4 regions of the Sporosarcina sp. GW1-11 genome follow, and region 2 is predicted to be linked to each of the others. Evidence: riboswitches for the same ligand, from Rfam matches in the RefSeq annotation. Region 2 holds a riboswitch; each other region holds the start of a gene.
What was found. A riboswitch is a leader RNA that binds a small molecule or an ion and turns the genes downstream of it on or off. The one in region 2 is predicted to bind cobalamin.
Positions count from the first base shown of each region.

Region 1: it holds a riboswitch for cobalamin, as region 2 does, so the genes downstream of both, ORD22_RS11180 (DUF4430 domain-containing protein) here and ORD22_RS12995 (DUF4430 domain-containing protein) in region 2, are expected to answer to the same signal.
Region 3: it holds a riboswitch for cobalamin, as region 2 does, so the genes downstream of both, ORD22_RS14345 (ribonucleotide reductase N-terminal alpha domain-containing protein) here and ORD22_RS12995 (DUF4430 domain-containing protein) in region 2, are expected to answer to the same signal.
Region 4: it holds a riboswitch for cobalamin, as region 2 does, so the genes downstream of both, cobJ (precorrin-3B C(17)-methyltransferase) here and ORD22_RS12995 (DUF4430 domain-containing protein) in region 2, are expected to answer to the same signal.

Region 1 is NZ_JAPMIW010000017.1:44,312-52,487, reverse strand. It holds gene ORD22_RS11200 (ABC transporter substrate-binding protein) at 1-882, opposite strand, end outside; gene ORD22_RS11195 (ABC transporter permease) at 879-1,631, opposite strand; gene ORD22_RS11190 (ABC transporter ATP-binding protein) at 1,628-2,398, opposite strand; TPP riboswitch at 2,484-2,581, opposite strand; gene ORD22_RS11185 (hypothetical protein) at 2,915-3,118, shown strand; cobalamin riboswitch at 3,304-3,491, shown strand; gene ORD22_RS11180 (DUF4430 domain-containing protein) at 3,612-8,176, shown strand, end outside.
Region 2 is NZ_JAPMIW010000024.1:39,164-46,023, reverse strand. It holds gene ORD22_RS13010 (O-acetylhomoserine aminocarboxypropyltransferase/cysteine synthase family protein) at 1-1,226, shown strand, start outside; gene ORD22_RS13005 (glycine betaine uptake BCCT transporter) at 1,280-2,770, opposite strand; gene ORD22_RS13000 (hypothetical protein) at 2,955-3,131, shown strand; cobalamin riboswitch at 3,253-3,438, shown strand; gene ORD22_RS12995 (DUF4430 domain-containing protein) at 3,565-5,685, shown strand; gene ORD22_RS12990 (S-layer homology domain-containing protein) at 5,815-6,860, shown strand, end outside.
Region 3 is NZ_JAPMIW010000031.1:18,826-27,001, forward strand. It holds gene ORD22_RS14310 (aldehyde dehydrogenase family protein) at 1-1,146, shown strand, start outside; gene ORD22_RS14315 (BMC domain-containing protein) at 1,170-1,454, shown strand; gene pduL (phosphate propanoyltransferase) at 1,488-2,342, shown strand; gene ORD22_RS14325 (EutN/CcmL family microcompartment protein) at 2,359-2,664, shown strand; gene ORD22_RS14330 (BMC domain-containing protein) at 2,639-2,974, shown strand; gene mdh (malate dehydrogenase) at 3,180-4,130, shown strand; gene ORD22_RS14340 (hypothetical protein) at 4,486-4,653, shown strand; cobalamin riboswitch at 4,818-4,993, shown strand; gene ORD22_RS14345 (ribonucleotide reductase N-terminal alpha domain-containing protein) at 5,166-6,440, shown strand; gene ORD22_RS14350 (YibE/F family protein) at 6,692-7,804, shown strand; gene ORD22_RS14355 (YibE/F family protein) at 7,801-8,176, shown strand, end outside.
Region 4 is NZ_JAPMIW010000003.1:132,904-141,079, reverse strand. It holds gene cbiE (precorrin-6y C5,15-methyltransferase (decarboxylating) subunit CbiE) at 1-945, opposite strand, end outside; gene ORD22_RS03830 (cobalt-precorrin-5B (C(1))-methyltransferase) at 920-2,014, opposite strand; gene ORD22_RS03825 (precorrin-8X methylmutase) at 2,031-2,696, opposite strand; gene cobK (precorrin-6A reductase) at 2,686-3,468, opposite strand; gene cobJ (precorrin-3B C(17)-methyltransferase) at 3,478-5,136, opposite strand; cobalamin riboswitch at 5,269-5,445, opposite strand; gene rpsI (30S ribosomal protein S9) at 5,652-6,044, opposite strand; gene rplM (50S ribosomal protein L13) at 6,064-6,501, opposite strand; gene truA (tRNA pseudouridine(38-40) synthase TruA) at 6,674-7,411, opposite strand; gene ORD22_RS03795 (energy-coupling factor transporter transmembrane component T family protein) at 7,417-8,176, opposite strand, start outside.

The sequences.
Region 1 (8,176 bases), on a different contig from region 2:
CATTTTAGGTAATAGGACATTCAAGCTTTCCGTTTCGATTGCTTTATCGAGTGGGAAGTTTGCTTGGTCTTGATGGCTAAGAAGGATATCGAGTGCTTCTTCTGGATTTTCCTTCATGAAGTTGTAGCCTTTTTCTGCAGCTCTCCAGAACGATTGAATTGCTTCTTGCTCGTTTTTCCATGTATCGTCGCTTGTTACGAGAACTAATTCACTATAGTTTGGTACGCCGTTTTCTACTGGATTGAAGTAGCGTGCTTTGTAGCCTTTGCTTTCCATAACAGGAACTTCGTGATTGATAAATGTACCCGTTACTGCATCAACTCGTTTTGAAACAACAGATGCTTCTAGTTCAAAACCTACATCAATCATTTTCACTTTTTCATAATCGCCACCGTCGTGTGTAACCATCGTTTTGATCAATGATTCATTCAAAGGAATGCCTGGATAACCGACTATTTTACCTTCTAAGTCTTTTGGTGACTGGATCGGACTGTCTTCTAGCATTACAGTGTAATTAAGTGGTTCTTGTACAATCGATGCGATAGCTTTAACGGGAACTTGCTCATTCGCTTGTGCTAAGATGACGTCTGGTTGGTAATAAAATCCGAGCATTACTTTTCCTGCCGCTGTTAAATTCATAGGATCGGTTGGGTTGGCAGGGAATTGAATATCTAATTCGACATTTTCTTCATCAAAAAACCCTTTTTCTTGCGCTACGTATAGATAGCTATGTACTGCGTTTGGATACCAGTCAAGCATAATACTAACTTTTTTCTTCTCATCTGTAGGTGTCTCTTCCTTAGTGCCTGTGTCCGCGCTGTTCGTACAACCAGCGAGAAGTAGGAGAAGAAAGGCGATACCGAATAAAAGTCTTTTTTTCATTGGTGTTTCCTCCAGTGTAAAAATATTTTTTCTAACGATACGACAAATAAGAAACAAATAATACCTACTGCTGAGAGTAAAACGATCGGTGCGAATACTGCTGCGCTATCAAATTGTGTCATCATTCTTCGGCTGAAGTAGCCGAGACCTGCCTGCGCGCCAAGCCATTCACCGATTGCTGCGCCTATGACGCTTAATGTGACCGCTACTTTTAATCCTGAAAAGAATGAAGGAAGCGCGGAAGGGATATCTAATTTAAAGAAGATGTCTTTTGTAGACGCACCCATCGTCAACATTAATTCCCGCAAGTTTCGGTCAGATGAACGCAAGCCGTCAAACACACTGACGGTGATCGGGAAAAATGTAATGAGCACGGTGACCGCCACTTTACTCCAAATGCTGTAGCCGAGCCATAGCACGAAAATCGGTGCGAGTGCGATAATCGGAATCGTCTGCGATGCGATAAGAATTGGATAAAATGCCTGCTCAATGGGCTTGTTCATATACATCGAAACTGCCAGTACCGAGCCGATGACGACGGAAATAGTGAGCCCAATAACAATCGTTAGTGCTGTGGGCGGTAAGTGATGGATAAACAGCTCGGCTTTTAGTTCCCACAGTTTCAACAGAATGGCGGATGGCGATGGAAAGAGAAAGCTTTTGTCATAAAGACGTGCACCAATTTCCCAAATAACTAGCAAGACGGTGATGAATGCGACGGACCAAGTATACGATAAAAGTTTTTTCATAGAGACGCCTCCGAACGAAGCTCCGAAATTAACCGTTCTTTCAGCTCAATCATTTCTGGTTGTGCCAAGTTCCGCATCGTGCGCGGTCGATCGAGTGGTACGACGATTTCACGAATCGTTTGTACGGGTTTCTCGGCTAACACGAAAATACGATCAGATAAAAATAGCGCTTCGTCAATATCATGCGTGATGAATAAAATCGTCTTATCGAATTTCTGCCATTGATCGACTAACCAGTCCTGCATCGTCAATCGCGTAATGGCGTCAAGTGCACTAAAAGGCTCGTCCAATAGCAAAACATTCGATCCGGTAAGAACTGTACGCAAAAATGACACACGCTGACGCATGCCGCCCGACAAGTTCGCGGGATAGGTGTTTTCTACTCCAGCCAATCCAAAATCCGCAAGCAATTCGATAATTCGTGCATGGGCTTGTTTTTTTTCTTGAATTTCAAGAGGAAGTCTGACATTTTCTAAAATCGTTCGCCATGGCATTAATAAATCTTGCTGCGGCATATAGCCGACTTGACCTAAACGATTGTCCCTAGCTTCACCATTTAAAAGAATTTCTCCGCCGTCTGGATTTTCCAGACCTGTAATGAGCCGGAAAAGTGTACTTTTACCGTAACCACTTGGACCGATAATGCTAACAAATTCACCTTCACGTACTTGTAAATTGAGCTGATCTAAAATAGCTACTGGAAGCGATGCCTTAGCCGCTTGGTAATGAAACGAAACGTTATCAAATGCGAGTACCGTCTTTCTCATGTAGTAATCACTTCACTTTTCTTAAAATCATCAACGCAAAAAAGACCACTTCTTTTTGCGAAGAGGTTACATAATCCGGCCTAAACCGTCTATATGTCCACTTCCCTTCGCTAGCATTATCTAGTGCAGGTTAAAGGGTTAAGGCAACGGCCTCTCTCAGCAAAAGCACCCCTAGTGTGTATCATCACTTATCGTTGCATAGTATAGGCTAGTAGTCAAGATGCGTTAGATGTTAAATGATGAAGAATAGGAAAATAAGCTAAATAAATGAATAGCTATACCGATAGTAGTAAAAGTTCAGAAGTAGATGCAAAGGTCTAACTACGTAACAAGTATTACCTTTGAATTAAGCAGTTTTTAATGAAAATAAATAGGGAGAGAAATGTAGAGCATTGGCAAATTGTCATGTGAAAAAGTGGAGAAGGATTTTGCTTCCTGCCTAGACAAAGGCACGTTCAAAATAGTTGGAAATACGTTACTAATCTCTATACCTGCAACACCAAACTATGCGATCATTTGATCACTGTAAGAGTACCAGCGATTAATATAAATGAACTTACTTCATTTGCAGATGAGTGGGGTAACCTAACAGAATGGATTAACGAGAATAGACTGAATTCTATTCGGGTAGCAGTTCCTGAAAAATATATTCATGTGATTACAATGACGACTACTACCATTTATAAAAAACTAGAAACAAAAATGTATGTACTGAATTAATTAGTGACGCGTCATACTTTTCTTCCTAGCAATAATAAATAGAGAGCTGTCTGACAAGTTTCGACTTGTGAGGGCAGCTTTTTTTGTAATCACTAAAGCTCTTAATCAGTAAATAGAATAGTGAAATCCGTTAGTAAAGCTTTTTGCTATTGCATTTTACAAATCTATTCTCTATCATTAAATATAGTTTCATAGCGTATTTTGGTACTTTGCCTAATCTGCAAAGTTGAAAAAGGAATCAGGTGAAAATCCTGAACGGTCCGGCCACTGTAAATGGAAAGTAACTTCAGAAAACCACTGGTGTATTACTGGGAAGGTTGAAGTTGTGTTTGTATCCATAAGTCAGGAGACTTGCCAAGATACAATGCTAACTGCCTTCCGGAAAAAGGTACGCATGTTTTTGTGGTAGTAGTTTATACACGCATACATATGCCCTTGTCTCTTTCCGGAGGTGAGGGTTTTTATTACGGAGAAAAATAGGAGGTAGGAATAGTTGGGGAATTATCATTTGGTGAGAAAATGGTTTTCGGTGTTATTGAGTTTACTGCTGGTATTGTCGTTTTTAACTCCAGCGGTACAAGCAGTGAGTCCTGATACAGGGCAAACAGAACAATCAGGTGGAGAAGAATTACCCGCTGAAGATCGTTATTCTGTGGATGAGCTATTGGCGAAAACCGTCCAGTTTTATAAGAATCGGAATCAGAAAATTGATTCTTGGCAGACATTGGTTGGACTATATGCTGCCGGTGAAGACCTAACGGATGGTCAGTGGATTTTACCCGAATGGCAAACAGAAGAGCCGGCTGGCCTTAACGAAACACATCATGGCACAGAACACATTCGCTATATCTTCGGATTACTTGCGATGAATGAAGACCCTGCAAAAGCATGGGAAACGAAGCGTAATCTCTATGCAGAATTAGCAACTCAACAAAACCTGGAAACAGGAGCAATCGGCGGAATCAATAAACATATGTGGGCTATGCTTGCAATGGACACAGGTGAACGTCTAGGTGCCGACTTAGGGAAGTGGAATTCGGAAACGAAACAAAAAGCGCTGGACTATTTACTTGATCAACAAAAGACAGATGGTGGATACGCTTTAGGTGGGACAGTTTCGGATACGGATTTGACAGGTATGGCATTACTTGCGTTGTCTAATTATCAAGGGACGAGCGCAGTAGATGTTGCGATTGAAAAGGCGAAGAAATTATTAAAAGCTAGACAGTTAAATTTGGATAGTGGCGGATTTAACTCAGCAGGTCCATGGGGAAGTGGCGATAATTCCAACTCCTTAGCCGTAGCGGTTTGGGGTCTTGTGGCAGTAGGGCAGGACGTCATGGCAGATGCTTGGCAGGTAGAAAGTAAGACAGTACTAGATGCGTTAAATGATTTCCAGTTAGAAGACGGTTCATATATGTGGAAGACCACTCAACCAAAAACAAACTTAATGGCAACAGAACAAATATTACTAGCATTAGCAGATATGAAAGCTGGAAATTCTGTTTGGAATCGAATCTTTAACGAACCTAAACTAGAACCAGAACCAGAACCAGAACCAGTAGAACCACCTTCAGCAGAACAAATGCTAGAAGAAGTCGTTCAGTTTTACAAAACTAAAGACTCGACAGTAGATTCGTGGCAGACACTAGTTGGACTATACGCTGCAGGTGAAAACCTAACGGATGGCGTGTGGAAATTACCAACATGGCAGAAAACAGCTCCAGCTAATCTTCAGCCTAATAATGGGGGCACGGAACACATTCGCTATATCTTCGGATTACTTGCGATGAATGAAGATCCTGCAAAAGCATGGGAAACGAATCGTAATCTCTATGCAGAATTAGCAACTCAACAAAACCTAGAAACAGGCGCAATCGGCGGAATCAATAAACATATGTGGGCATTACTTGCAATGGACACAGGTGAACGTCTAGGTGCTGATTTAGGCGAGTGGAATGCAGAAAAGAAACAAAAAGCATTAAATTATTTACTAAGCAAACAAAATACTGATGGTGGATATGCGTTAAGTGGGACCGAATCTGATCCTGACTTAACAGGTATGGCGTTGCTAGCATTGTCTACTTATCAAGGAACAAGTGATGTAGACGCTGCGATTGATAAAGCAAAAGGGTTATTAAAAGCTAGACAATCTGATTTAAGCAATGGCGGATTTAACTCAGCAGGTCCATGGGGAAGTGGCGATAATTCCAATTCATTATCTACAGCAATTTGGGGTCTTGTGGCAGTAAAAGAAGATGTACTAGCGGAAAAATGGCATGTAGAAGGAAATACAGTACTTGATGCATTAAAAGGATTCCAAAAAGATGACGGATCGTTTATGTGGAAAAGCGACTTTCCTTCAACTAATTTGATGGCAACAGAACAAGCATTGTTAGCTTTAGCTGACATGACAGCAGGAAACTCGGTTTGGAATCGCATTGCGAATGATCCGAAGCCAGAACCAGTTACACAAAAGGCAACGTTAGCAATTGATGGAGTAACTAAAGTTGTAGTTGCCGAATCTGAAGTGTCGTTTGAACCAGGAACTACGGTAAAACAACTTATAGAAAATATTTTGACAGAACAAAATATAGCTTATGAGCTCGATACGAAGCTCGGCAGTATTGTATCAGTTAATGAAGAAAAAAATGGCAGCTTAGGTGGTTCTGACTCTTGGGTTGTGTCAGTAAATGATCAAGCGATTCAATCACTTGAAGACGAACTCTCTTCAAATGATAAAGTTCACTTATATTACAAACGCAATGCCGAAATCAGTTCGAGCGTTGAGTTGACTAGCGGAACTGTAGATCCAACAATCGAAATTAAGCTTAAAGGTGATACGTTTACGGATGCGGCTCTTGAGGTGGATAGCTGGGTTATTGATCAGACAGATTTAGTAATCGATTCCGTAGAAACGGTAAATAATCAAGCGGTGATTCTACATGTACAAGGTCAAGTACCAGTTGAAGAAATCTCAATTAACGTACTTTCAAAAGCAATAGTGAGTGCTGGTGAAACGGCTATAAAGATCACGCCAAAAGCACCGGTAAATGTTCGCAATGTAGAGGAAATGATTGAAGATACGTTACATTTTTATGAAGAAGGACGCTATGATCAGGCGAATTTCAGATGGGGGCTACCTCAAATTAGTTGGACTGAACTAGTCGCATTAAATGCATCTAGTTCACAATTAACAGATGGTACAGCACAATTACCTGATTGGATTGAAACAGATCCCGGTTTACTGGCAAATGAGTCAGACACTGATCATATCCGTTATATTTTCGGCTTACTAGCAGCTGGAAAAGACCCTTCTGCTGCATGGGAAACTGAGCGGAATCTGTACGCTGAATTGGCTGCACAACAGAAGGAAGATGGGTCAATCGGTGGCATAAATAAACACGCATGGGCAATGCTTGCTTTGGATACGGGAGAAAAGCGCAAGCAAGATGTTGGAACGTGGAACGCGGAAGCGAAAACAAAAGCGCTAGATCATCTGTTGAAACAAGAAAAAACTGATGGTGGATTTGCATTTTCTCCAAATGCAAACGACACAGCTGATCCAGATATGACAGGTATGGTTTTATTAGCACTTGCCAATTATCAAGACGATAGTGCAGTACACACGGCGATTGAGCGCGCAAAAGCTGTATTGAAAAATCAGCAATTGGATACTGCAGGTTGGGGTTCTTGGGGAACAGAAAACTCTAATAGTATTGCTACTGTAATCTCAGGACTTGTAGCAATTGGAGAAGACGTAACATCTGTGGAGTGGCAAAAAGATGGAATTACTCCATTGGACGCATTAAGCAAATTTCAGATGGAGAACGGTGCATTTGCATATACGTTGCCTGCCGACAAATGGGTTAATACGAAAGCGGTTGAACAATCATTAATCGCTTTATACGAAATCAAAACAGGTCAATCCGTATGGCAGCAATTTTCACAAGTTGAAGAGACGGAACCAACTGAACCCGTTGAACCAATAGTGGATAAAGCACAGTTAACATCAATAATCAAAACAGCAGAAGAAAGATTAGCGACAACACAAGAAGGAACAACGGCGGGAACATACAAAAAAGTTTCTCGTGATGCATTACAACAAGCTATCACAACAGCCAAAACAGTCGAAGCAGATGGACAAGTAGATCAGCAACAAGTAACTGTAGCAATTAGTAATTTGCAACAAGCAGTTACACTATATAACGAATCAATTATAAAGCCAGAAACAACTACACCACCAGCTGATCCAGCCTATATCACATTTTCTGTAGAAGCACGGACAATGGGTATGGGTGACATTGTCAGTCCAAAACAGATTGAAATTCGATCGGGAGATACGGCATTTACTGCACTAAAACGTGTACTAGAAAGTCGTTCAATTCCAATGAATTTCAGTGGTGTAGGTCCAACCGTATACGTGAAAAGTATTAATAATTTAGGTGAATTTGATGGTGGTCCTCAAAGTGGCTGGATGTATTCAGTAAATGGACAATTCCCTCAATACAGTGCTGGAATCTATGATTTAAAGAAGGGCGATGTTTTACGTTGGCAGTATACAACGAACTTAGGGGCAGACTTAGGGGATAATTGGAATCCGAATCCTACACCAACTCCTGACCCAACGCCAAAACCAGATCCAAAGCCGGATCCAAAGCCAGATCCAAAGCCGGATCCAAAGCCGGATCCAAAACCAGAACCACCAATCAAAGCGCCTGAAAAAGTAGAAGCAACTATTACAGATGGCAAGCTTCATATACAGGTGAAAGACGAAGAATCTGGTGAACTGCAACCTGCAAAAATTGAAAAAATAGAAGTAGTCGGCGGGTTTGTGATTGTTCAAATCGGCCAAACGGGGGAAGAAATGGATGCCTTGGAAGGAATCGAACTACCACCAGGAGAACCTAAAGTAGTCGTGCTTGATAATGATCAACCGTATACTTATTTGAAACCCGATGGTAAAACCGAACCTACGAAAGAATGGGAAGTAAAGTTTTCAGCGCCCTTAATGGATAATCCTGAAAACTTGAATAAAGTAGACGTTCGAAATGCGGC
Region 2 (6,860 bases):
CCGAAACAGGTTCACGTGCTTTGCCAATTCATCGTACAACTTCTTATGTATTTAAAAATACAGAACATGCACAAAATTTATTTGCCTTGAAAGAAGCGGGCAATATTTATACACGAATTACGAACCCAACAGTAGCTGTTTTTGAAGAGCGCGTGGCGGCACTTGAAGGTGGTACGGCTGCGGTCGCGTTGTCTTCAGGAATGGCGGCAATTGCTTTTTCAATTATGAACATTGCGGGCGCAGGCGATGAAATCGTCGCGGCTAGTAATCTATATGGCGGTACATACAATTTATTCGTCGTGACATTGCCTCGTTATGGCATCACAGTAAAATTTGTCGATGCATCTGATCCGAAAAACTTTGAAGCGGCAATTACGGATAAAACAAAAGCGCTGTTTGCTGAAACAATCGGTAATCCAAGCTTACAAGTTCTCGACGTAGAAGCTGTTGCGAAAATAGCGCATGATAACGGGCTTCCGTTGTTAGTCGATAACACATTCCCATCCCCATACGGTTCCAACCCGATTGAATTTGGCGCGGACGTTGTTATTCATTCAGCAACGAAATGGATTGGTGGACACGGTACGACAATCGGTGGGGTCGCTGTTGATGCGGGAACATTTGATTGGACACAAGGAAGATTCCCAGGATTTACAGAACCGGATGAATCGTATCATGGATTACGCTATGGTATTGATACAGCGGGGGCTGCATTTGCGACGAAGCTACGCGTACAATTATTACGTGATTTCGGACCTTGCCTAGCGCCGGACAGTGCCTTCAACTTACTGCAAGGGCTGGAGACGCTACATTTACGTGTGCCTCGCCACAACGAAAATGCACAGAAAGTAGCGGCCTTCTTACAAGAACATCCTGCAGTAGAGTGGGTAACGTACACTGGTCTTGAAGATCACCCAACCGCTGCTTTGGCGAAAAAACATTTGAAGAATGGCTTTGGTTCGATCATCGTCTTCGGTATCAAAGGTGGACGTGATGCAGGACGTCAAGTAATCGACAACGTAGAGATTTGGTCGCATGTGGCGAATGTTGGAGATGCAAAGTCACTCATCATTCACCCTGCATCGACTACACATCAGCAGTTATCTGCAGAAGACTTGAAGAACTCTGGCGTTAGTGAGGAATTGATTCGTCTATCAGTTGGATTAGAATCAGCTGAAGATATTATCGCAGATTTGAAACAAGCGATTGAGAAAGCTACGAATTAATCAAATATAAAAGGAAAACCATTGTGCGATTCAGCCAATGGTTTTCCTTTTTATTATGGTTTTCTAATTCGTTTTCGCTCTTGCTTTAATGATTTGAAGAGCGACACAATCATCATTATGAGTATAACTGAAAACGGTAATGCCGCTATGATAATGACATTTTGCAAGGCATCGAGACCACCGACATACAAGAGGATAATCGCGATAGAAGATTGAATGACACCCCAGACGATTTTTAAATTATTAGGAGGCGTCAGTGATCCGTACGACGATTGCATACCGAGTACGAACGTTGCTGAATCTGCTGACGTGATGAAGAAAGAAATAATTAGCAAAATAGCAATTACTGAAATGACAAATGACCAAGGTAATCCGCTAAACATTTCAAAGATCGTCAACTCTGTCGCACTAGAAGCGAGATCTATAACTCCTGCTCTTTGCGTCTCAATCGCTGTCGTACCGAATGCTGCGAACCAAATCGCACTCAATACGGTAGGAACGACCAATACACCAATCATGAACTCTCGAATGGTACGACCTTTTGAGACACGGGCGATAAACATCCCAACAAATGGAGACCAAGCCATCCACCAAGCCCAATAAAAGAGCGTCCAACCGTTTAGCCAAGTACGATTTTCAGGAGTCAATGGTGCGGTACGGAAACTCAATCGGATGATGTTTTCCAAATAGCCCCCTATAGAATCCGTAAACATATTGAAAATCAGTAAGGTAGGTCCGAGTGCAATGATGAAGATCAATAGCGCAATTGCCAAGACCATATTGGCATTGGATAATATTTTGATTCCTTTACCGAGTCCACTCCAAGCAGAAATTAGGAATAATACAGTCACGACTGCGATAATAACGAACTGTGACCAAAAACCAATCGGTATATCAAATAAATAATTCAGACCGGCATTGATTTGTACGGCTCCGAATCCAAGTGATGTTGCTACACCGAAAACGGTCGCGAAAATAGCGAAGACATCAATTATAGTACCGAGTGGCCCATCTACACGATCCCCGAAGATCGGGCGAAGCGTGGATGAGATTAAGCCTGGTTGTCCTTTGCGGAACTGGAAGTAGGCAAGTACTAAAGCGGTCATTCCATAAACAGCCCACGCGTGGAAGCCCCAGTGGAAGAATGTCACACGCATCGCTTCTTTGTAGGATGCTTTCGTCTCAGTTGCTGTCGTGGCAGGATCTATCGCATAATGCGACAAAGGTTCAGCGGCACCGTAAAAGACTAAACCGATGCCCATTCCAGCAGAAAATAACATCGCAAGCCAAGAAATCATCGAAAACTGCGGACGATCCTTCTCTTTCCCTAAACGAATTCTACCGATAGGGCTGAAAATCAGAAAAACTGAAACAAAAAACAGCATAGACACAGTCAGTAAGTAATACCAGCCGAAAGAGTCAGTGATGAAATTCTTAATAATAGACGTTATTTCTTCAAAATGAATAGGTGCAATGACACCATATCCGACCGCCAATAGGACAGCCACTAATGTAATATAAAATGTAATCGAAACTTTTTTCATATATCCCCCTTGTGTAAATATATTAGTATGTATTGCATTTCCGAAAAGTAGGCATATACATTTTAGACTACCCAATTGAAACATACGACAAACGTAAATATCAACTATTTTTATTTAATTATAAAACGTGCAACTTGTAGCCGTGCTATACTAAAGAAACGAAATAGGTGAGGAGGAGATTTTCATGCAATATTCACAACCTAAAATGCTTCAGCTCGTCAAGCATAGCCCGGAGCTTAATAGACAATTAAAAGCGATCATGAAGGAGCATGAACTAGAAAAAAGCTTTGCCTTAAAAGCTTTGTATCATGCGGTAGTTAAAGACGGCGGGAAATATCAAAGAGATTATCAGGAACTGTAAGACATTTCCTCGTATTTTATTTATAAATAGACCGATGAAAAATAATAGTTCATCGGTCCTTTATACCGTTCTATCAAAATAGTAAATGACACGAGACGTAGCTGTGATATACTAAAATAAAAGCTAAATAGATTGTTTTGGTTCTTTGCATATGATGCAGATTAAAATAGGAAACAGGTGAAAATCCTGTACGGTCCGGCCACTGTAAATGGGAAGCGTCTTCAAATACCACTGGTGATAAACTGGGAAGGTTGAAGATGTGTGAATACCCATAAGTCAGGAGACTTGCCAAAACAATATACGTTACGCCTTCCGAGAAAAGGTGTGCATATTGTATGGAGCAATTCCTGAATTACATCCAACTATACAAAATGCCCTTGTCCTTCTCTTTGGAGGCAAGGGCTTATTTTTTTCAATAAAAGGAGGAATTCTATTGGTTAAACGTTATGTTTCATTCATCGCAAGTATTTTTCTTGCTTCATCATTGCTTTTACCAACAACAACTTCAGTTGCTATCGCAAGTTCAGATGCACAGCAACAAATGGCAATTGCACAACAGAATATTGCTGTGGAGGTTGTTGGCTTAGATGATGTTTTATTGCAAGAAACGATTCAAATTACAGAAGGTCAAAATGCGTTAGAGGCACTGAAAATGGCTTTAGATGCTAAGGGAATCGTTTATAAGATTACAGAAAGCAGTTTTGGTTCTTATGTTTCTTCTATAAATAATGAAGATGCAGGTCTACTAGGCGGCTGGGATGGTTGGGGCTATACAGTCAATGGCGTATCTCCTAATATAGGTGCGGCAAGCTACGTACTCAAAGAAAATGACCAACTGCGATTCTCTTACGGTCGTTATGCAGCATTCTCATCGTCAACAGTTGTAACTGCGGGCAGTAAAAATCCTAACATTACAGTCAACTTAGTAGGTGACACATTTACACAAGAGGCTAGCAATCCTGCAAATTGGAGTATTAATCAGTCGAATGTAAAAATCTCCACGATAACTAAAAATACGAATCAGCAAGTAACGATTCAACTAGACGGTGCAGCACAACGAGGCGACTTCACGTTGACTGCATTGGATGGTGTTGTTGTAGGAAAGTCCGAGCCAGCAGCTTCGCTTACTGTAACGGTAGAAGCTGATCCAAAACGAATCGAAAATTCGATTAAAAAAGTTACAGATTATATAGTCAGTAGTCCTGTATCTAGCGAGTGGCAAGCGATTGGATTAGTAAAAGCAGGAGTTGCAGTTCCATCAAGCTATGAAACAGCATTTACCACTAATCTAAAAGATCAAGTCATTGATCAAATCGGCGGAAATCGTTTAAAGATTACAGATGTAGAACGTTTAACGATGGCGGCTGTAGCGATTGGGAAAGATCCTGCGAATATTAATGGAGCTAATTTACTAGATAAGATTTATAACAGTGAAGATATTCGCAATGTAGATACGATGATTCGCCAAGGAACAAATGGATTGATCTTTGCATTGATTGCTTTGGATACGAATAACTTTGACATTCCAAGCAATGCGCGTTGGAATCGTGAAAAAATCGTTGCCGAATTGTTGAAGTATCAGAGAGAAGACGGAGCGTGGAGTTTGGAAACTAGTAAGACAGGCTCAGCAAGTTATGACATAACCGCAATGGCAATGACTTCATTAGCACCATATACAAATCAAGCGGATGTAAAAAGTGCAATTGATCGAGCAGTCAATTACTTGTCAGCACAACAAGGGGAGACTGGTGGTTTTAATGAAGCATTTGTAGGTGGTATTTCAAGTGAAGCGACTTCGCAAGTAATTATCGGTTTGACAGCAAATGCAATCGATCCACAAGGTAAGCAGTTTACAAAGAATGGTGTGAATTTAGTAGATCACTTATTAAGTTTCCAACTAGAGTCTGGTGGCTTTAAACATACCGAAAATGAAACCGCTGCAAATGGTATGGCAACGGAACAAGCATTGCAAGCACTAGTAGCCTACGATTTATTCACAAAAGATCAAGGACGCTTGTATGATTTCTCTCAGAAACAGACACAACCACAGCCAGAAGTTTCAGCACATTCTACTCTTAAAGGGATTCTAAACGGCAGTCTTCTAAACGTCCAGAAAAACAAAAATGGCGCGTGGTCTTCTATTTTAATCGAGAACGAGGAAGCATTAGGCGGGTATTACATCGTTCAAGCAGGGGAGAAGGGTAGTAAGCAATCAGCTACAATCCCAGAAGGAACGAAAAAAATATTTCTAGTCGATAATGACCAGGTATATCGTGATTTTGACGCGAAAATCGTAGCGCCATCGCATCCGTTTACCGTTACATTCAACAAAGAAGTACAGAATACAACAGTTAATCTAAGTAAGATATATGTAGAAGATGTACAAGGTCAGCGTGTGCCTGTAAATGTTTCTGTCAAAGGCAATAGAGCGACTGTCACGCCACAAACAAATTATACGAGTGGTCAGTTGTATTCACTAGTCATATCGGATCTCGTTTCGACTGATGGAAAACCATTAAAACAAGCGGCTCGTAAACTATTCATTATTCAATAAATAACTACTCGGGAGGTATGCTTTATTTCTATTATCAAGAAGTTTACACAGATCACAGCAGCGATTGCTTTGGCGTGTGCAGCTATTCTTGTTCCAATTGCTCCATCCTATGCAGAGCAGCTAGCACCTATGGCAGAAGCTCAATCCGTACAGACGTTACAACATTCCATCACAATCTCTTCAACAGAAGTACCGATGCCACTATCTACGGTTACCGTCTTAGAAGGTGAAACTGTCCTAGATGTATTACGACGCAGTGCAGCTGCAAGTAACATTGCGGTTGACTATTCAGGTAGCGGAGAAAATGCTTATGTAGAAGCTATAGACGGCGTTGGAGAATTCGACAGAGGCCAAGGTAGCGGCTGGATGTACAGTGTCAATGGAATATTTCCAAACCGTGGCGCAGGTATTATCAAACTAATTCCGGGTGATGTTGTTGAATGGAAATATACAACGAACTTAGGGGCAGACCTTAATTCAGATCTTGCACCTTTCCGAGAAAATCTTGAACCGACGATGGCTATTTCTGGCGTCACTTCAGGTACAACGGTTGAAACACAAAACGTATCACTGCAAGTCGATGCAAAAAGTTATTTCGGTACTCAACTTCAACCGACAGCTACTGTAAATGGTCAGCAAGCAGAAGTTGTAGGAAATACAGTACATGTTGTATTGAAAAGTGGAGCGAACACAATTGTCGTGAAGGCTGTGGATGCTCATCAAAGATCAGTTATGAAAACGGTAAACGTCACATACAACCCAGCAGTGACAGAACCAACGCCGGAACCAACGCCGGAACCAACGCCGGAACCAACACCTAACCCAGTTCCAACACCTAACCCAAATCCGGTACCACCAGTACAGAAACCAGATCCGGAAACTCCACCAGCTAAAGACTACACAAAAGTAGTTTCAGCGGCGATTAACCAAGCAAGTGCACAAATTCTTGCGGGTGAAGTAAACAGTGAGTGGCAGGCAATCGGACTTGTGAAAGCAGGAAAGAAAGTCCCGGCTTCTTACATGAAAGAATTCCAAGCGCATTTGCAGGATCAAGTGATAAGCCGATCGGGTAAAGGCCGCATGAAAATTACAGACGTAGAACGTTTAGCTATGACCGCCGCAGCAATCGGAATTGATCCGACGAATGCGGATGGCAAAGGCTTTAATTTAATCGA
Region 3 (8,176 bases), on a different contig from region 2:
CCAACGTCCACTGCATTCTTCAAAACATTGATTTCATTGAAGACACGCAATGCAATCGTCGTTAGTCCTCACCCGTACGCAGTGAAATGTACGCAAGAAGCGCTAAAAGTATGTGACGCAGCAGCAGTTGCGGCAGGTGCTCCTGAAGGTTTGATCCAGTGTCTGACATTGGCTTCAATGGAAGCGACGCAGCAATTGATGTCACATAAAGACATCAACTTGATCGTTGCAACAGGTGGCGGTGCGCTAGTAAAAGCAGCGTATAGCTCAGGTAAGCCAGCATACGGCGTAGGTCCTGGTAATGTACCTGTCTATATCGAGCGTTCCGCGAAAATCGAAAAAGCAGTTAAAGATATCGTCGATAGTAAATCATTCGATTACGGCACGATCTGCGCGACGGAACAAGCGATTGTTGTCGATAAGCACGTCGTTGATCTCGTCACTCGAGAGCTGAAGAAAAACGGTGCGTATATTTTGTCTGATGAAGAGAAAAAGAGTATGGAAGGTGTAATCTCACCAACCCCTGGCAAGGTGAACCCGAAAGTAGTCGGCAAAAGCCCGCAGTTCATCGCACAACTGGCTGGTATTTCCTTACCGGAAGGCACGCGCTTGATCATTGGTTTGGAAACAAAGGTTGGCAAGGATATTCCGTTTTCATTGGAGAAACTATCACCAATTTTTGCGATGTATACCGTAGATGGTGTGAAGCATGCGAAGGAACTTTGCCTCGACTTATTGAATCTTGGTGGGCGTGGACATAGCTTGGCACTTCATACGGAAATCGATGCCGTCGCTCGTGAATTCGCAATGGAAATGCCGGTATCACGTATTTTAGTGAATACGATGTCTTCTGTCGGGGCTGTTGGTGGAACGACGGGCTTGATGCCATCATTGACACTAGGTTGTGGTACATTCGGTGGCAACATCACATCCGACAATTTGACGGCAAAGCATTTGCTGAATATTAAACGGATGGCATATGGCACGAAAGAAGTTCAGTTACCAAAGCATTCAGAGCCGGTAGCAAGCTCGAATGATCAACTCGTATCTAGCGTGATGAACAACGTATCAGCAACAAACAGCAACATCGATCCAGCATTAGTACAGAACTTAGTCAGTGAAATCGTTAAGCAACTTACAAAATAAAACCCTATTAGGAGGAAACAATTATGAACAGAGAAGGTACAGCATTAGGAATGGTAGAAACAAAAGGTTTAATCGGTGCAATTGAAGCGGCAGACGCAATGGTCAAAGCGGCTAGCGTAAACTTAGTTGGTAAAGTACATGTCGGTGGCGGAATTGTAACAGTTATGGTACGTGGTGATGTAGGTGCAGTAAAAGCAGCAACAGACGCTGGCGCAGCATCTGCACAACGTGTGGGCGAATTACTATCTGTTCACGTCATCCCAAGACCGCATAACGAACTTGAAATGATCTTGCCGAAAAGCGAATAATTACTGCAGGCAAAGTAGAAAGGCGTGAACGATATGAATCAGCAATTGATTGAGCAGATTGTCGGAGAAATTCTCGGACAACTAGGGAAAAGTCCCGTTCAATTGCCGGATCGAGCGGTGCCCATTGCGGTATCCGCTCGTCACGTACATTTACAGCCTGAACATGTGGAAGTATTGTTTGGCGCAGGGTATCAATTGACACAACGGTCCGAGCTTTCACAGCCGGGCCAATTCGCCGCTAATGAAACGGTGATGATTGCGGGACCTAAAAGCAGTATTGAACGCGTACGTATTTTAGGACCTGTCCGAAAAGCAACTCAAGTTGAGGTTAGCTTTACGGATGCCATGAAGCTTGGCGTCAAGCCCCCACTTCGGGAATCCGGCAATATAGAAGGATCAGCACCGATTACATTGATCGGACCAAAAGGCAGTGTGCATATCGAACAAGGTTTGATCATCGCACAGTCCCATATCCATATGGCTCCCTCAGATGCTGCGCGTTTTGGCGTGGAAGATGGAGAGTATATTACGGTAGAAGCTGATGGAATCCGACCGATTTCATTCCGCAATGTGCGCATTCGGGTGAATGAACGTTATCGTCTTGAAATGCATATTGATACTGATGAAGCGAATGCAGGTTTCATTACACAGGGAACGATTGGCCGTTTGGTCAAACCGAATGATGTAAAAGAAACGACAGCTGTACAAATGATACCGGAAACGGTGAAAGTTCCACAGTCATTTGAATTTACGAAAAAGCTTTTGTCTACTGAAGACTTAGCTGCGATTTCAGAAGATGAAATTGTTATTAATAAAGGAACAATTGTCACAGCACTTGCAAAAGATACTGCACGGGAACTCGGTAAAACGATAACTGTCAGAAAGTAGAAAAAGGTGATTACGCATGAGAATGGGTAGAGTAATCGGTAATGTGTGGGCAACTCGCAAAGAAGATGGGTTGGCTGGTCTTAAGCTATTAATCATCCAGCCGATTGATGCACACGGCAATAATATACAGACACATATGGTCGCAGCAGATCGAATTGGTGCAGGAATTGGTGACGAGGTGCTCATTACGAGTGGTGGTTCTTCACGCTTTATTTTGCCGAAAGAAAACCCAATTCCTATCGATGCGGTCATTATCGGTATTATAGATTCAACAGAAGTGAAGAGAGGTGATATACATGAGTCAAGCAATCGGAATGATTGAAACAAAAGGATTGATTGGATCGATTGAAGCGGCGGATGCGATGGTGAAGGCATCAAACGTGGAATTGGTTTCACAGGAGATGGTTGACGGCGGGATCGTCACAGTCATTGTCCAAGGGGATGTAGGTGCGGTTCAAGCAGCAGTTGATGCTGGTCGCGATGCGGCGGCACGTGTCGGTGAATTACTTGGTGCGCACGTAATCCCTCGTCCTGATGATTCAGTATATAGTATGATGAAGCCTGCAGCAGCAGTTGTTCCTGAGGCAAAGAAACCGGTGGAACCAAAGGCAAAGGCAACGAAGAAAGACTGATTTAATGAATGGTTGTATTAGTGATCCGCGCGAAAGTTATTGTGTGCCGAGCCAAACTCGTGCTGAAACGAGCGAAAGTCTGATCGGACCGCACGAAACCATCACCAGACCGAGCGTAACAGGCACCGAACCGAGCCAAAGCTACATAACACCGCGCCAAACAAGATACTAAAACATCCAGTCTATATAGAAAGGAGTGGTTTTCGTGGCTTTCAAACGACATAAAATTGCAGTTATTGGAGCAGGTCACACTGGCTCTACAGTTGCATTGATGGCAGCGCAGAAAGAATTAGGCGACATCGTCTTAGTAGATATCCCGGACCTTTCCAATCCGACAAAAGGAAAAGCATTGGACCTTCTCCAAACGAGTCCTGTGCAGCAATTTAATTCTCGTATTACGGGCACATCGAATTATGAAGATATAGAAGGCGCTGCAATGGTTATCATTACAGCGGGTGTTGCGCGTAAACCAGGCATGAGCCGGGATGATCTCGTCGCAACCAATGCGAAAATTATGCGCTCCGTTTCGGAACAAGTGAAACGCTATGCACCAGACAGCACCGTACTGATTTTAAGTAATCCTGTAGATGCTATGACGTATGTATGCTATAAGACAACAGGCTTCCCGAAAAATCGTGTCATTGGTCAATCGGGTGTACTCGATACTGCACGTTTCAACACATTCGTCTCGGAAGAACTGAATATTTCTATAGAGGACATTTCAGGCTTCGTGCTAGGCGGACATGGTGATGATATGGTTCCACTTGTGCGCTACTCTTATGCTGGCGGCATTCCATTGGATAAAATCATCTCAGCCGATCGACTAGAAGCAATTGTTGAACGTACGCGAAAAGGTGGCGGCGAAATCGTCTCTCTACTAGGAAACGGCAGTGCTTATTACGCACCTGCTGCAGCACTAGTCGAGATGGCAGAAGCGATCATCAAAGACAAAAAACGAATCATACCATCGATTGCTTATTTAGAAGGCGAATACGGTTATCAAAATATTTATTTAGGTGTTCCTACTGTTCTCGGGGGGAATGGCATCGAAAGTGTCATTGAACTACCGTTAACAGATGAAGAACAAACAGCGCTCGATCAGTCAGCAAACTCTGTTAAAACTGTCATCGAGATTTGTGAAAAACAACTGTCCTAACCACTGGTAATCTCTCTAAGTCGTGAAGAGGACTTAGAGAGATATTTTTGTATTCGACATAGGTTCTTATAGGCTAGGCGTGTGGTTGTTTCAAAAACCTACGAATGAATGATAGGATTCTATAAAATTTCTTGTTTACTTTTATTTATGTACATGGTAAAATAAACAGAATTCATCGAATAATAAAACTCATGCTTAGTATATGTAATTGGAGACATGTAAGAAATTAGTTTATCTTCCTTTTTAAATGTAAGCGCTGACAATCAGCCGGTGATCAATAAAAAGTGAAGTAAGTGTTCTTTTATTTTCCGATACGCATATACTATGCAAAATACAAATTTCAGGAGGCGTTTCTATGAATAACAACTATCAAAACAATTCAGCACAATCAGAGCAAAATGAGACATTCTATTTAATTACAGGATACTCGGAGAATGGTTTTATCCATGGTATTACGTGGGAAGAAGCATATACTAAAGGATTGGTGGAGTGCGGCTGTCTATGCGAACAACAAACAATGTAAGTAATGAAGAAGGCTCTATACAGGGTACCTAGCAAAAACAATTGTGGATGTGATCCCAATCGTTTTGTGCATAGGTACCCTGTTTTGTTGTGTTTTCAATAGGTAGTTATCAAACCCTACCATCTTCTTTGCGATTCATGATAAAATAAAACAAAGCAATTAAATACGTTTGCACGATACGTTGGTACCTATCAAGGTATAAAAGGGAATCCGTAAACCGGAGCTGTCCCCGCAACTGTAGACACGGACGACCGCCAGAATTAGCCACTATGGAGACATGGGAAGGCTTGGCGGAAGGATGAAGTGGAGCCAGGAAACCTGCCACGTATCGTCAAAGCAACACTTTCTTCGGGGGTTGAGAGGTGGGGGCAAACAGGTCTCTAACATCTATGCGTTTTGCATAGAGGATCTTAGAGTTGCCTAAATTTGTTTCCTCATTCACAACTATTGCAATCATTTTGCCGAGGAGGCGGGATGATTGTTTTTTGTTGTTTAAGAAAGGAGACGGCGACATGAGAGTACTTGAACAGACAGAAGAACGTACGGATGAACGTGCGTTATTGCAGATAGTCTATCAACAAGCGGAACAACAGCGTGGAAGGCCGGTGTATCAAGGATTTCATCAAGTAGTACGTAAACTATTGCAGCATGGCTTATATGGGCCTTGGATTCATAGCTATTCAGCAAGTGAAATCAAGTGGCTTGAATTGCAGATAGTAGCGGAACGCGATCAACTATTATCTTCTACAGAGCTTCGACAATATATAAATGAGTTTGTGACGGCGGATTACTATGACCAGCGCATTGGATTACCGCAAGAAAGACTGATGCTTATTGCGATGGCTGCACTGCAGAATGAAAATGAACATCGTGTGCAAAAAGTGGCAGAAGCGTATTGGGCTTTGAGCAATGGCTATATCACGTTGCCGACTGACGTTATGTCTTTCTTCGGTAAGATGTTCCGTCAACGACAGCCTATAACGCAGCCTTATTCAATGCATGTACTAGATAGTAGGATCCTGTCATTTTTATCGAGCAAAGTGAAAGACAAACATATACTGGTCCCAGATAATTTTATGGAACAGGTAAAAGCATGTGGTTCTTGGCTCGTATTTGATAAGGAACAAGTACACCGAGTATTAGGATGCTCTCTCCCTAACCTCAGCGGTGATACATTTCGTCAAGCGGCCGCACATCCCTCCATTGCGCACAAAAAAGTTTCTGCCATTGGCCTGATGAAACAGCTGTTGGCAAGTGAAGGCGTTACATTGCATTTCGGTAATCAATCAAAACTTAAGAGCACGGGACCGCACACGTATATTCAACTACCTCAAGTAATGAAGAGAACAGACTTGGCCCGGGTTTGTTCAATTCTTGTGCATTTGCAAAACGGAATTACAAACGAATGGAAGTGTAGTTTGCAGGTTGAAGTTAAAGGTTGGGAAACTGCAATCGTTAATCAGAACATCTGTTTACATTCACAGGCGGCACTTCACTATATTGAAGAAATATCCAAAGAAATAAGTCAACATTTAGGGGCAACGTCTAGGGCGTATGGAATACAAATTCCATTGCGCAAAGCATCCGCTGGCAAGAACTACTCAGCTTATCCAGCAACCAAACAACAGCAATCCGCAATGATTGATCAAGCGACAGTAGAACAACGCCATACCGACCTAGGAGGCTCCATCACACTAAGGAAATCCACTAGTATCGAAACGGCAGAACTGCTACAGTTGCTCATGAAAGCATGGAGATGTGGAATACCTGAAGTTCGACTACTCTAAAGTTCATTTATTGAAAGGATTGCCCGAAATGAATTTGGTATGTCTGCTGCAAAGGTCATTATCTGATTAAAAGTAGGCTTTGTTTCCTTTAAGGGAAATAGAGCCTTTTTTCGTCACAGGGTATATATGAATGATTCATGAAAAAAACAATCCATTTCTGTCAATCCTACGTCAAATACGTGGTAGGCTTAAACTATGCTATACCCTAAAGAGCGTTAGGAGGTTTTGTCTTGAAGAGAATCATACAAAGAATGAAAAATATAAAAGTTATGCAATGGATGACCTATTTTATTCTGGCACTTAGCTGTATCTTTTCTATTATATTCATACATAATAATCATTCGCTTTACGACCGCCCGATTGCCGAAGTAGTCAGCACTACGGTAGAAGAAACATCGGATGTGACGGATATGCATGGCAATAAGGACATGCTATTTACCCAGAGTATCGTAGCTAGGATGAAAAATGGGGAAGCACAAGGTCAGGAAATTCATTTGACTAATGACTATTCTTCTTCAGGAGCATACGATCAGCGGTATCGTATAGGTAATGAACTATTCGTTTCGATTGACTCAGAGAAAGGGGAAGAGTTGACGGGTAGTATTACAGACGTAAAACGTGATAAATATGTCTTAATCGTTGCTTGGATCTTTGTTTTTACGTTATTAATTGTTGGACATAGGCAAGGGTTATTAGCGATTGTTAGTTTTGCGCTGAATGTGCTGCTATTGTCTTTCGCCTTGGATATTTATGTGAAGTATTACGATGTCAGTTTACTAGTTGTTTGCGGAATCTGTATTTTGTTATTCACCGGCATTTCGTTATTGCTTGTTAGTGGTTTTAATGAAAAAACGTATGCAGCGATTGTCGCGACGTTGATTGGAACTGTTGCATCAATGACCATTACGTCACTTGTAATCTGGCTTACCTCAGGGAATGGTTTGCGTTATGAGGAAATGCAGTTTTTGACGCGCCCTTATCATACTGTATTCATGGCGGGGTTGTTTATTGGATCGTTAGGAGCCATTATGGATGTGGCGATTACAATGTCTTCTTCGCTGTTTGCTTTATATGAAAGAAATCATGAAATCTCAATCAAAGCGCTGAGGGCGTCTGGAATGGATATTGGGAAAGATGTGATGGGTACGATTACGAGTATTTTATTTTTCGCGTATATTAGTGGTTCGATCCCAATGCTTATTTTATCTTTGAAAAATTCGTCTCCAGTAGGGTTTGCTTATTCGATGAATTTGTCGCTAGAGTTAGCGCGGGCATTAGCTGGCGGTATTGGCATTGTGTTGACTATCCCCATTGGTATCTATACAGCAATCTATTTCATTGAGCGAAAGAGGGCGAGAGTATGAATGTACTAGTGATGCTCGCAGCGATTTTACTTGTCTTAATGGTGTTAGTTGGCGGTTGGCAAGGTGCAAAGTCTTTTATCTCGCTGTTTCTGAACTTTGGAGTTGTATTTTTCACGGTGTTCTTCATGCTAGATGCTTCAGCCAATCCGATCGTTATCACATTCATCGCCTGTATTGTCATTGGCTGTATAAGTTTGTTTTATATTAATGAAGTGAATAGTAAGACGGTGATTGCGTTCGTTTCTACGATGGTTACGATAAGTTTGTTGTTGTTTTTTATTGTAATCATTTCGAAAAAGTTGATGATTCATGGATTTGGTGAAGAAGAGGAAGAGGCGATAGCGGGGCTTTCTCTTTATATTGGCGTGGATT
Region 4 (8,176 bases), on a different contig from region 2:
ACCAATAAAAATTGCTTGGGGATCTGGGAATTCTTCAAGGCGGTCCGGCGCTTTACCTAGCACCGCAACAAAGTCTGTACGATGATTCAACTGATTCTCTAAGCAATTTTCGAGGTCAGCCTCGTTTTTTTCAATGGCATAGACTGCTCCCTCTCTAGCCACTTTTGCTGCTTCAATCGCAACAGATCCTGTGCAAGTTCCAATGTCCCAAACAATACTGTTTTCTTTAAGTTTCAGCTCTTGTAGACAAAGTGTTCGAATTTCTCTTTTCGTAATTAAACCTTTATCTGGTTTTCGCTGTAGGAATGCATCATCTGGAATACCAAGAGAAGCACGTTCTACGATATGGCGTTGCTTTAATATCACTACATTCAAAGGGGAAAATGAAGTTTGTTCCATTTCGTCCAATGAGAGCATGCGGCAGCGCTCGTTTTCACCTTCTAAATTTTCAGCAACGAAGGCATCATACTCTGTCATGTTAAAGCGTTTTAAATATGTCGCAATGGCTTGCGGTGAGTTCGTTTCATCGGTTAATACAGCTATTTTTTTACGCCCGTCGATTTTCTGTGCAAAACCTTTTATAGAACGACCATGTAAACTGACAATGAACGCATCTTGCCAACTTTCCTGCATTTTTGAAAAAGCCAGCTGAACCGAGCTGGTATACGGATAGATCTCCAGGGGAAGTTTTTTTGCAAGTACGCCTCCCAGTCCATAAAACAACGGATCGCCGGACACTAATATAACGACATTACGTGTTTCTTCCTGTAATTCTGCTGTTAATGCTGATAAACCGCCCTTTATTACTTTCTTCTCTTTTTCAAAGGAAGGGAAAAATTGAAGATGGCGTTCTCCACCTACAAGCACATCACATTCATTGATCCACTCTATATATTGAGGAAGCAATCCTGACGTGCCATTATCCCCTATACCAATCATTTTCATCCAATTTGTCAATGTTCTCAGCCTTTCCTAAACAGTCTCCATTCATGGCATACAATGATGTCGATACTTCAATTTCCGCATTCATGTGATTCAGTGCGTAATAGCAGCAATTTTTACTAAGTGCTTCAAAGAATGCATCATTTCCTTGGAGTATTTCACCGACTTGTGATGCAGTGTTGGCCTGCAGAATTTCTTGCTGTGTCTTTTCATCGACACCTACTCTATTTGCCATTTCCGCCAAAAAACCGAAGTTGATCGGTGCACTTTTCGAGTGAACCATCATTACGCCCTGTGCCAGTTTTGAAAACTTCCCCATCATTCCTACAAGGGACACTTTAGGGATTTTCTTGCGCGCAATATTCTTTAGCGTAAAACCAATAAAATCGCCCATTTCTATGAAGGCTTCTTCCGGTAAATGTGGATATTGTTTAAACGCAAACTTTTCACTGCGGCCGCCTGTCGTGATCACCACATGATCACAGCCTGCTTCTTTTGCGACACTAATTGCTTGTGCAATACTTGCCATGAAGGCAGAACTCGAAAATGGCACAACTGTTCCGCGGGTTCCTAGTATTGAAATTCCTCCAATAATGCCCAGACGTCCATTTAGTGTTTTCTTGGCAATTTCTTCTCCGTCAGGCACGGAAATCACTACATCGATTCCGCGTTTTAATTGGTAGTACTCGAATCCTTCCTGTACAACCCCAAGTATCATTTTGCGCGGCACCGGGTTAATGGCCGCCTGACCGACGGGGACGGGTAGACCCGGTTTTGTCACCCGTCCTACACCAACCCCTCCGTCCAAATGGATGCCTTCTTCTTTTGAATAGTAAACGGTACTTTGAATTCGGGCTTTGTGTGTAGCATCAGGATCATCGCCCGCATCTTTGATGGTTTCACACATTACGCCGCCATCGACTATTTCAAATGCTGATACTTTGAATGTGGCGTATTTGCCGACCGGTAAATAGATAGTGACTTCTTCCGGTACTATCCCCGTCACCAATCCTTGCAACGCTGCTTTCGTCATCGCAGTTGCACAAGATCCTGTAGTGTAGCCATGACGCATTTTTGAAGGATCTTTTTTAGTTTGTTTGCTTTGCGCGCTCATCTGCCATAATCGAAATGGCATTCAGTGCGGCTACTGTCACTGTACTGCCACCCTTTCTCCCCACATTAGTGATAAATGGAATACCCTCAAGTACTGCCAGTTCCTCTTTTGATTCCGCTGCCGAAACAAAGCCGACCGGCATTCCAATAATTAAATCCGGTTTGGCGATACCCTCTTTAATTAAACGAATTAACTCTAACAATGCAGTTGGCGCATTACCGATGGCGTAAATTCCACCTTCGTGCAAACGTGTTGCTTTTTGCATCGAAATAATCGCACGTGTTGTACCTTGGGCTTTCGCTTCTTTTGCGACATCCTCATCCGCAATGTAACAATGTAAGTCGCTGTTATGCTTCTGGAATCGTTTGCGGCCTGAGCCACTTTCTATCATTTGTACATCCACCACGACGTGACGGCCTGCTAAAATCGATTGGATTCCTGCTTCGAGTGCATCAGGTGTGAAAATCATGCTGCGTCCTAACTCAAAATCTGCTGAAGCATGAATCACGCGGCGAACTACCATCCACTGCTCGTCTGTAAATGGATGTTCCCCCATCTCTTCTTTGATGATTGAGAAACTGTGATCATAAATTTTATCTGGATCTACAGTTAGCGGTGTGAATTTCGTATTAAAGTTCATGTTTGGATTTTTCAAAAGTAAAACCTCCTAATAGTTGTGTAACTTTTTCAAAAGACGTACAAAAATTTTCATATTGAAGCTTTGGTCGTTTAATCAAAATAACGGGTATCTCTAGTTCTAAGGCGGCTGTTATTTTCTCATCAACAGAACCTACTTTGCCGCTTTCCTTAGTAATCATTAACGTCACATCATATTGCTCGCACAAAGACTTATTGAGTGATTCAGAAAACGGTCCTTGTATTGCGACAATATCCTTTTGTTTAATCCCTAATCTGTCGCATTTTTCCATATTCCCTACGTTTGGGAGCATTCTGCAAATCAATCTAATTTCATCGCGCAATAAGTAGTTTGTAAACACTTCCAACGTCTTACTGCCCGTTGTTAACATAATCGTCCCTTTATGCGTTTGAGCTAGCTTAGCAGCGTCTTCATAACTGTCAACCTCTGTAATCAGCGGAGAAACAAATTCTTCTTTCGGACGTTCATAGCGAATATATGGAATACCGCATGCCTTTGCTGCTGTCATAGCAGTTTTCGAAGCTTCTTCCGCATAGGGATGACTAGCATCCACTACACAAGTCATCTCATACTTCTTGATCAGCGCTACCATGTCATCCACTGTTAACCGACCCACCTGATACGAGATAGCGTTCTCTTTTAAACTTTCTGCCGCAGATTCGGTGACTACTGTGGCTATTAGAGGGTAGCCGAGACTCTGCAAACGAATGGCTAAAGCTCTAGCATCGCTAGTACCTGCTAAAAATAAAATCATAGTTTCCTCCTAATCTCCACAAGGTGCTGGCTCTACTTCAATCTTGCAGCTCATGTCGTAATAGTCATAGTTCAAAACTTTTTTGACACGTTTAAAATACTTAAAGAAACGTTCGTTAGGATGTGCATTTTGTTCGTATTCTTCTATAATTTTGGTTACTAGTGGGATTAAATCTTCTGGCTCAATTCCCTCTGCTATAGGTTGAGCGGCATGGGCAGTACGACCAACTGGCTTCGCACCAATAAATAAATCAAATTTTTTCTTCCGGTACACAATCCCAATATCATCAAACACAGGGCGATAACACGCCATTCCGCAACCATTGAACCCAACATGCAATTGCTTCGGAAGCTTCATCCCTTCAAACTTTGCTGCGATTTCTTCTGCATATGGGATAGAATCTGCCTTTTCTCCGTAACAAAAATCACATGCTTTGACTTTTAAGACTTCCCCTGCCGGCATGACTGTTAAATGATTTTCTTCAAGCTTTTCAACAATCGCTTCAGGATTATCTGTTGTAACCTTTACTAAAAAACGATGATCCGGAGTATATTCCAAGGTACCCTTCTCACCAACGACTTCAGCCATTACACGCATTTGCTCTGCTGTGATCATTTTATTAGCAACACCAGGTGAAACTGAAAATTCAAATATATTCTCGATAGGCTGTCTTACCAAAAATGGATTTGGCACTTCTTCTTTTGACACCAGTGATAAGGCCTTTAAAGCCATGTCCATTGTCTGAACCTTTTGCTCTTGTTCTTTCTGTTGTATTGGAGCCTGCTCAGGTGTCTTTCTAATGATTTCCTCATAACCTGATTGCGCTTCTCCAGTTTCTTGATCAAGCGCCCATGGTTCCGCTTCCTTTTTTAAGCGCTGATGCGGTCTTAATCTTTGTTTACCTTCCCCTAATGTATATTTTCGTTGATAGCCCCTTGGCGTAATAATTTTATCTTCATAAAAGAAAGTGGAAGAGTTACCGATAATGACAGTTGTCAACATTCCGATATCATGCTCAAGCATTTCAGATAATGTTGTCAGGACAATGTGTTGATTTTCACGATACGCACTTTTCACTAGCCCTACAGGTGTGTCAGGGGAACGATATTTTAGTAAAATATTTTGTGCTTCTACAATTTGACGTGTTCTGCGTCCACTTTTCGGATTGTATAAAGCAATTACAAAATCCGCCATCCCAGCTGCTTCAATTCGTTTTTCGATAACCGTCCATGGTGTTAGATGGTCACTTAAACTGATCGTACAAGAATCATGCATGACAGGTGCGCCCAGTAAGCTCGCGCATGAATTAATTGCTGATATACCTGGAACAATTTCTACTTCAATTCCTTCTGCTTCAGTCCAACCCTTTTCAACAAGCACTTCATACACTAATCCTGCCATACCATACGCACCTGAATCACCACTGGAAATAACTGAGACAATACCGCCCGCCTCCGCTTTCTTAACAGCATCTATTGCACGCGATACTTCTTCTGTCATGCCTGTGCTAACAATGGACTTCGCTGTCACTAAATGCTTAATCAGCTCTACGTAAGTTTTATAACCAATAATATAATCACTTTCTTGCAGTGCCGTTAACGCTCGTCCTGTAATATGTTCAGTAGCTCCGGGACCGAATCCAACAACAAAAATTTTTCCCTTTTTCATGGTTTCCCTCCAAATAAAAAATGCCTACACTCCTTTTCAAGGAAGTGTAGGCATGTGAAAGTATATAGAAATCATACTGAAACATAGGACAATTAATAAAATTGTCCCGCCTATACTTCTCCCTCCGAAAAGTATGTGTCGTTTAAATAAGCAGGTTTCCTGACTCAAGCTTCATTTTACTCTTACACCTTCCCGATTTCTCAGTGGTTTTGTAATTTCATCAGCTTTTACAGTAGCGGGGGCTGTACTAGATTTTCACTAGTTTCCCTTTTACCTCACAATGTGAGCACTTATTTAAATTAAGTTATTTAATTTTCATAAATATAACATACAATCTTTGAATCTACAAATATACACCAGGTTTATTTTCGGAACCCTTAAGAAAGATTATTTGCTCCGCTATGGATAATTGCGATTTCTATTCCTCTATAGTCTGTGCGAGTTGTTTGAGAATCTAAAAAACCCCTTTCCGATAAACTCGGAAAGGGGCTGTAAAGTTTGGTATGAAACCAATATTAACGCTTTGAGAACTGAGGTGCACGACGAGCGCCGCGAAGACCTGGCTTCTTACGTTCTTTCATACGTGGGTCACGTGTTAGAAGGCCAGCTGATTTCAATACTGGACGGAAATCTGGATCTACAGTTAGCAACGCACGAGCTACGCCGTGACGGATTGCTCCTGCTTGACCTGTGTAACCTCCACCGTTTACGTTAACATGGATATCGTAGCTTCCAAGTGTTTCCGTTGCAACTAGTGGTTGTTTGATGATTTCACGAAGTGTTTCGAATGGTACGTAGTCTTCTACGTCACGGTTGTTGACGACAATTTTGCCTTCGCCAGGAACTAGACGTACACGAGCTACTGAACTTTTACGACGGCCAGTGCCGATATATTGTACTTGTGCCAAGTGTGTTTCCTCCTCTTAATTATCCGCGAAGCTCAAATGCTTCTGGTTTTTGTGCTGCGTGCTGATGTTCTGGACCAGCATAAACGTGTAATTTCTTGATTGTTTGACGACCTAGAGGACCGTTTGGAAGCATTCCTTTGATCGCAAGTTCAAGCATTTTAACCGGGTAGTTAGTACGCATCTCAAGAGCAGTACGAGTTTTAATGCTACCTGTGTACCCAGAGTGACGGTGGTAAAGCTTGTCTTTCAACTTGTTACCAGTCAATTGAATTTTTTCTGCATTGATAATGATGACGTGGTCACCTGTATCAACATGTGGTGTAAACGTTGGTTTATGTTTACCGCGTAATAGTGTTGCAACTTCTGAAGCAAGACGTCCAAGCGTTTGTCCTTCAGCGTCGACAACTAGCCATTTACGTTCTACTTCGTGACCTTTAGCCATGAATGTTGTGCGCATATTGTAATCCTCCTAAAAGTATCAATCTGTTCCATTGTTTTCTCTATCCCTAAACACAAATAAACTTCCGGGGCTCATTGTGGGGTTATTGAAATACCATTTATCATGTTAACCTTTATTTTCAATAAAGTCAAGCGTTTTTATGAAAACACCAGGATTAGTTGCCATGCCTTCAATACGTGACTTCCACTAGGTACAAACCATGTGCCGGCGCTGTCTTGCCGGCCTTTTGACGATCTTTTGCCTGAAGTATCTTGTAGACGTCTTCCGGCTCATCCCAGCCAATCCCTACCGCCAATAAAACACCTGCAATCGTACGTACCATATTGTAAAGAAAGCCATCGCCTTCTATTTCTAATATTAATTCATCCTGCTGTCGTTCAAGTGTTAACTTACGAATTGTCCGAACTTTATTGTTCGTTGCAGTTTTCGCTGAGCAAAAACTTGTAAAATCATGCGTCCCGATTAAGTGTACGGCTCCTGCATTCATACGATCAATATCCGGATTCCATCTACCTAAATGAACCGAAAAATTTCGCTCAAAAGGGCTTTGTACTTCACTGTAGGACCATTTATATCTATACGTCTTCCCTTTTGCTCCATATCGCGCATGAAAATCGTCAGACACGACCTCCACTTTCGTTATGCGAACATCTTTCGGCAATAATACATTCAGCGCAGTCACCCATCGATCAGCCAAATCTAGCGGTGTATCAAAATGAATGACTTGTCCTAATGCATGAACACCGGAATCCGTACGGCCGCTCGCTACAGAGTGAATAGAAGGATCCTTATGCAATTTAACTAATACTTTATCGATTTCAGACTGAACCGTGCGCATCCCCGGTTGCGATTGATAGCCTGCAAAATTCGTCCCATCATAGCATACGATTGCTTTCATTCGTTTCATTTTATTCACTTCCTTACCCAAACAAGCACGACAACTAATAACACAAATGTAATCAGTACAGCTGTATCTTTCATTTGCCAGGATAACTGGCGGAACCTTGTCCTTCCCTCACCACCGCGATAGCCTCGCACTTCCATAGCGACAGCCAAATCCTCGGCTCGTTTGAATGCACTGACGAATAAGGGGACGAGCAATGGAATAACTGCTTGGATCCGTTCTTTAATCGAGCCAGTACTTAGGTCAGAACCTCTCGCCAATTGAGCCTTCAAAATTTTATCCGTTTCATCCATCAATGTTGGAATAAAACGCAATGAAATCGACATCATTAACGCTAGTTCATGAACGGGCAATTTTAACTTCTTGAACGGATTAAGCAACGTCTCTAGTCCATCGGTAATCGATATCGGAGAAGTTGTCAGCGTTAACACTGTCGTGACTAACACGAGCACTAGGAAACGAATAGAAATGAAAATACCCATTCGCAATCCTTCTTCATAGATTTTGATAAACTTCCATTCAAATATGATCGGACCTTCACGCGTAAAGAATATATGCAATAACAGCGTAAAGACAATCAAAAATATGACTGGTTTCAAACCATTCACTAAAAAGTAAGGTCTAATTCTAGCAAGTGCGATAACGAATACTGTAAAGGCTAGTAACACGGCATAAGATGCGACATTATTTGCCAAAAAAACGGCAACAACAAATAAAAATACAAATAATAACTTAGAACGGGGATCCATCCTATGGACTATAGAATTT